3 regions of the Bacillus sp. P4_E1 genome follow, and region 2 is predicted to be linked to each of the others. Evidence: predicted binding sites of a transcription regulator. Region 2 holds the regulator's gene; each other region holds the start of a gene.

The links. The regulator Rex, encoded in region 2, represses fermentation and respiration genes when NADH is low (regulators of the CRP and FNR family bind a similar motif). The targets are predictions, from matches to a motif close to TTGTGAAATATTTCACAA.
Region 1: a site for Rex is predicted at 1,376-1,393, ahead of pflB (formate C-acetyltransferase). Genes of this name have one in related genera too.
Region 3: a site for Rex is predicted at 1,029-1,046, ahead of AC1DS7_RS15735 (lactate permease LctP family transporter). Genes of this name have one in related genera too.

The regions. Positions count from the first base shown of each region.
Region 1 covers NZ_JBFUIV010000009.1:27,387-29,598, forward strand. Annotated here, with positions in the region: gene pflB (formate C-acetyltransferase) at 1-1,265, opposite strand, end outside; partial or broken gene AC1DS7_RS14230 (hypothetical protein) at 1,418-1,637, opposite strand; gene AC1DS7_RS14235 (glycosyltransferase family 2 protein) at 1,609-2,212, opposite strand, start outside.
Region 2 covers NZ_JBFUIV010000040.1:5,080-7,291, reverse strand. Annotated here, with positions in the region: gene AC1DS7_RS28040 (CPBP family intramembrane glutamic endopeptidase) at 1-537, shown strand, start outside; gene AC1DS7_RS28035 (YdiK family protein) at 534-725, shown strand; gene AC1DS7_RS28030 (redox-sensing transcriptional repressor Rex) at 755-1,384, opposite strand; gene AC1DS7_RS28025 (ABC-F family ATP-binding cassette domain-containing protein) at 1,572-2,212, shown strand, end outside.
Region 3 covers NZ_JBFUIV010000010.1:125,343-127,554, reverse strand. Annotated here, with positions in the region: gene AC1DS7_RS15735 (lactate permease LctP family transporter) at 1-982, opposite strand, end outside; gene AC1DS7_RS15730 (TlpA disulfide reductase family protein) at 1,186-1,575, opposite strand; gene AC1DS7_RS15725 (ArsR/SmtB family transcription factor) at 2,112-2,212, shown strand, end outside.

The sequences.
Region 1 (2,212 bases), on a different contig from region 2:
TTACCAATTCTCATTGCTGATACACAACAAGCAATACCGTAGTCATCACCGTAGTCAGCACGCATAATGTCATCATTTTCGTATTGAATTGCTGATGTTTTAATAGACATTTTTGCACAGTAGTTTTTAAAGTTCTCTGGTAGTTGTTTAGACCAAAGAACTGTTAAGTTTGGTTCTGGTGCTGGTCCTAAATTATCTAATGTATGCAAGAAACGGAATGAGTTTTTTGTTACTAACGGACGACCGTCTAACGCCATACCACCGATAGATTCAGTTACCCAAGTTGGATCTCCAGAGAATAGTTCATTATAATCAGGTGTTCTTGCAAATTTCACAAGACGTAATTTCATAATGAAATGGTCAACAATTTCTTGTGCTTTTTCTTCTGTTAAAGTACCATTTGCTAAATCTCTTTCAATGTAAACATCTAAGAATGTAGAGGTACGTCCAAGGCTCATTGCTGCCCCGTTTTGCTCTTTAATTGCTGCAAGATAAGCAAAGTATAACCATTGGAAGGCCTCTTGTGCATTTGTAGCTGGCTTAGAAATATCGAATCCATGAGAAGCAGCCATCTGTTTTAACTCTTGAAGTGCACGCATTTGCTCAGATAATTCTTCACGTAAACGCATTGTATCTTCGCTCATTACACCGCCAGTTAAATTATAATCAGCTTTTTTCGCTTCAATTAAATGATCTATACCATATAGCGCTACGCGGCGATAGTCACCGATAATACGTCCACGTCCATACGCATCTGGAAGACCAGTAATAACACCTGATTTACGAGCCGCTTTCATTTCTGGTGTGTATGCATCAAATACACCTTGATTATGAGTTTTACGCCAGTCTCTGAAAATCTTGCTAAGTTCTTTATCCATTTCATATCCATACGCTTCACAAGCTTGTTCTGCCATACGAATACCACCATATGGTTGTAAAGAACGTTTAAATGGTTTATCAGTTTGGAAACCGACCACTTTTTCAATATCTTTATTTAAATATCCTGGTTCATGTGATGTAATAGAAGAAACAATTTTTGTATCCATATCAAGAACGCCACCGTTTTCACGTTCCTTTGTTGTTAAATCCATTACTTGATCCCAAAGTTTTTTCGTTTCTTCAGTTGCTTCCGCTAAGAAAGAGTCTTCTCCCTCGTAAACGTTTACATTATTTAAAATGAAATCGCGAACATCAATCTCTGCTTTCCATTTTTCACCTTTAAAGTTTTCCCACGCGCTTTTTACATTCTCTAATACTTGAGTCATCCTAATCTCCTCCATTTTTGATTAGTACAGGACTACGTTTTTTTATATAACAGCTTACACACTTAGAATACTACTTTTTTTCGGAAGTGGACGAAATAGTTGTGACATGTTTGTGAAATGTTGAGCACACTACTACATACATAGTGTTAACCTCACATAAAACTCTTTAGAATTAACCCTTTCTTTAATTGTATTTTTTTGGTATTCTTATATACGAGTCCTATTTTGTAATATAAGAACGATACCCATTGTAGATCTGTAATACTCTTATCTCCTAATCTGTTATAGTTTTTATAACAGAGCAAAAAAAGTGTACATACGTTGTACACTTTTTTTGTTACCACTATAAAACATCTCTTTTTCTATTTCCATCGTAAAATCCACCACGACTGTTTGTTAATGCAATTAATTGCTCTAATCCTTCTATATGATCACCAATAATTCGAAGGACAGCTGGAGGATGACCTATTTTTGCGAAATGTTCACTGGGACGAATACGGTTCATCTTATCAACATCAACACGACTTACACAAGCGATTTCAAAACCTGAAAGTACAGCTTTAACTTGTGCTACACAAGGTGACAATAATGATTTATACCCTATTTCCTTCAAACAAGTACGACTAAACGCATTAGGTACAGCAATAAGAGAGCCTACTCCTAAATCTTTTCTATCACAAGCTAAATTTAATGCATATTTAAATGCTGTTACAAGATGAAGTGGTACTCTCAAATCTAAATAATGATTTAAATCATTTAATGCGACATCCGTTCCATCTGCAATAGCCTTTGCAAAGGGATATAGCTCACTAGCTGGAATAACAAAATCACCGTCTATAAATAAAACAATTTCTCCTTTTGCAAAATAAGTTCCAAGCGAACGCCCCACATCGTTTCCAAGTGCTTCTTTATACACAATTGTTGTTGCTCCCTTGTCTTTTGCAATT
Region 2 (2,212 bases):
GACAGGCATTTAGATAAAATGCGTGTTACGATCCCAGCTACAGTTGGTTGGATTATAATCGGTATTCTCTTAGCTTTCTCTTCCCAAATAATTGCCGGTATGATCGAAATGCGTCTACTAGGAATTAAACAAGGTTCGGAAAATACAATGAAGCTGATGGAAATTGCAAGAACGACACCTTGGTTCCTCATTGTTGTATCTATAATCGGACCTATCTTAGAGGAAATCGTATTTAGAAAAATTTTATTTGGCACACTTTATAAGAGATTTAATTTCTTTGTTGCTGCTATCATTAGTTCACTTGTATTCGCGGCGATTCATTTTGATTTTACTCACTTATTGGTATACACTTCTATGGGGCTCGTATTCGCCTTTTTATATGTACAAACGAAACGCATTATCGTTCCTATAGCAGCCCATGTGGCAATGAATACATTAGTCGCTATTGGACAAATTTTTATGAGCAATGAGCAAATTCAAGAAATGATTAAAGAAGCTGAAAAAATGCAAGGCTTTATCGGAGGATTTTTAGTATGAGAAACTCACCATTGTTCATGGCTGCATTGTACTTTCTTCTTGGATGTATCTTTACACGCTTCGCCATTACGAACGTAACAGATACAATCTGGAATATGTGGACAATACTATTTGCAGTTATGGCAACAATTGATTTTAATTTGGCACTTCGCCTTATCTTAGTTAAATTCACAAAGAAAAAACAATAATAAAACGCAGAGGTCATCTCCTCTGCGTTTTATTGTGGATAATTCTTCAAAAAGTAAACAAGAGTTTGTAACTCTACAGCTAAATCGATGTGATGAATCCTTATATTCTCTGACACATTTAAGCGTGCTGGTGTGAAATTTAAAATACCATGCACGTTCGTTTCTGCCAATCTATCTGCCACAGATTGCGCTACTGTAGCGGGTACCGTTAATATTGCCACTTGTATATCAGTTGATAAACGTTCTTCTAGTTCATCCAAATGATATACAGGAATGCCTCCGATTTCTGTCCCAACTTTCTCTTCACTAACATCAAACGCCATTTCAATTTTTGTATTATTGTTTTTCGTGAAATTATAATGTAAGAAAGCGGTCCCTAAATTACCTACTCCAATAAGTGCCACGCGTGTTATATCATCTTGGTCGAGTGTTTCACGGAAAAATGATAATAAATAATTTACGTTATATCCATATCCTTTTTTCCCTAACGCTCCAAAATATGAAAAATCTCTTCGAATAGTTGCGGAATCAACCTTTACCGCTTCACTCAATTCGGCTGATGAAACACGTTGCTTACCAGAAAGAGATAAGTTTTGGATAAATCGATAGTATAGAGGCAATCGTTTGGCAGTGGCCTGTGGAATTTTTTGCTGATCCATATAACCTCTCCTCTCTTCCTATCTTTATTCTTATACTTGAATCAAATACAGAAGTTTAGTACTCATGAATTTCCTTGTATAATAAAGAGAAGAAGTATTCTCTCTTTATTTTAAACTATACACTATTTTTAGTATGATTGAGAAATATAAACATGGCAAAGTTAAGAAATTATTTGAGGTGAAAACATTGATATTATTACAAGTGAATGGGCTTTCGAAATTATACGGTGCAGAAACGATTCTTGCAAACATAAAATTGGAAGTACAAACAAAAGATCGTATCGCATTAGTCGGACGAAATGGAGCTGGAAAATCTACATTATTAAAAATAATAGCTGGCGAGTTATCTCATGATGGTGGTGAAATTATAAAACCGAAAGATGTCTCAATGGGGTATTTAGCTCAAAATACCGGATTAGAAACGTCTTTAACAATTTGGGATGAAATGTTAACCGTCTTTACACACTTGCAGCAGATGGAGACAAAACTTCGAAGGCTAGAGCAAGAGATGGGAAAAGAAGAAAACTTTTCAAATGCGGCTATATATGAGAAATTATTAGCTGATTATGACCAATTACAATTAGATTATAAAGATCAAGGCGGCTATCAGTACGAAGCGGATATACGCTCAATTTTAAGCGGTCTTGGCTTCCCAGTTGAAACGCATCAGACGAAAATTTCCACATTAAGTGGTGGACAAAAGACTCGATTAGCTCTTGGGAAATTATTATTAACTAGACCAGACTTACTTATTTTAGACGAACCTACAAACCATTTGGACATTGAGACACTAACATGGCTTGAACAATATTTACAAGGCTATCCTGG
Region 3 (2,212 bases), on a different contig from region 2:
ATACTAAGTTTGCCAATGGACCATCCGGAGCAAATAAAGCTTTAATTGGTTTTAAATTAAAGATTGTTACAAATGCAGTTAAGAATACGAATGGGGACCAAGCATATAAAATTTGATTGAATGTATGAGATTCTTTTTCTTCTTGTTTTTCTTCTTTAGCAGAAGATTTTGGTTGCCAAACACGTAAGAATAATGTAAGAGCGACCATACTTACGACTGCTGCGAAAATATTAGTAAGTTCAGCGCCTAAGAAGTAAGTCACAAGGAACTGAGTAATTGCGAAAGAAACACCACTTACAAGAATACCTTGCCAAGTTTCTTTAATGCCTTTAAATCCATCTACCATTGAAACAAGTAAGAACGGTAAAACAATGCTAATGAATGGCAAAATGTAAACAGCTTGACGACCGACAGTTAATGCATCTAGCCCAGTTAATTGTGCAGGTACTGTAACTGGAATACCCATAGCACCCATAGCACCACCAGCGATATTAGCTACTAAGCAAATACCTGCTGCTTTTAATGGATTAAAGCCCATACCTACAAGTAATGCAGCTGTAATAGCAACTGGAACACCGAAACCAGCTGCGCCTTCTAAGAAAGCACCGAAAGAATAAGCGATTAATAATACTTGTAAACGCTGATCATTTGTAATACTTGAAATGCTATCACGAATGACATTGAATTGTTCTGTTTTAACAGTTAATTTGTAAAGGAAGATAGCTGCGATAACGATAGTACAAATTGGATAAAATCCAGATAAAACACCGAATCCGGCAGATGCTACAGCTACAGTTGCGGGCATTTTATAAACAAATATAGCAAGAATAATAGCGACGATCACACTATAAAGCCCAGCCATGTAACCTTTCATTTTGAATCCCACTAAACAAATAATGAAGCAAAAAATTGGGAGTGCTGCGATTAGTGCAGATAACCAAATATTGTTTAATGGGTCATAAATTTGTGTCCAAGTACTCATAATAATGACAACTCCTATCTATTATATGTGAAGAAATTCACATTATTTGTGAAACTATTCACAATCAACTTACATGCTTAGTATATTCTCCTTCAACACTATTGTCAACGTGAAAAAGTATAATTATTCCATAATAGTATTAAAAGTAACATTTTGTTCATAAAGTAGACAAAAAGCGTAATCAAATTGATTTGAATACGCTTTTATAAATTATTGACATATTCTTTCATTTTTTCATATGTCATTGGTCCTACATGCTTATATTGAATAACACCGTTTGAATCGATGACAAAAGATGTTGGAATACTGATAATTTGATATGCAGCACTTGCCTGTCCTTTCTGATCTAATAGGACGGGGAAGGTATATTTGTTTTCTTCAAGAAATTGTTTAACATTGTTCGGGTCTTTTTCAGTAGCTGTCGCATTTACAGCAACAAGTTCAATCCCCATATCTTTAGTATCGTGATAAAACTTTTCCATATCAGGCATTTCTATTTTGCATGGACCACACCAGCTTGCCCAAAAGTTCAATATTACTTTTTTTCCTTTATAGTCTGTAAGACGAACTTCTTGACCAGTGGTTGTTTCCAGAAGGAAATCGAGGGCAACATTGCCAACTTCAGTTCCAATGGGGATGTTTGATTTTGAAGCTATATCTTCTTTTTTGTCTAATAGGAAGTGATTGATAATAGTCCAGCCAACCGCAATGCTAAGTAACACAATAATAAACCATTTTTTAATACTACATCCTCCTTACTTAAATTTCCATTTCCATCGTAACAAATTGGTTAAATATGGTCAAATTACTTTACGATAGGTTATCAATTATGGACGGTATTTTACAATATCATTACTGTACATTTCAGTAAGGTGAAAATATAACAAAAAGGCTGATAAAACAACGTTTGTAAGCAAAGTATCACTAGCCTTTTGTTTTGCTTTTTTATTGTATCATATAGTATAATATTCAAAATCAGGAGGGATTTTTTCCTGAACTGTGTGCTGATAAAAGGAGGAAAAATTTTTCAGCATTATAGGTTGATAAAGTTATGTCGTAACAGGAAATATAAGAACAGATATATAAATAAATAATAAAGAAAATAAAAAACGAAAATGAGGGGAACTTTATGAACCAAAATCAATTTGACTGTCGTATTTCAGAAGAAGACGTACAGATGTTAAGAGCATTAGCTCATCCACTTCGTCTACGTTTAGTAATGGAACTAAT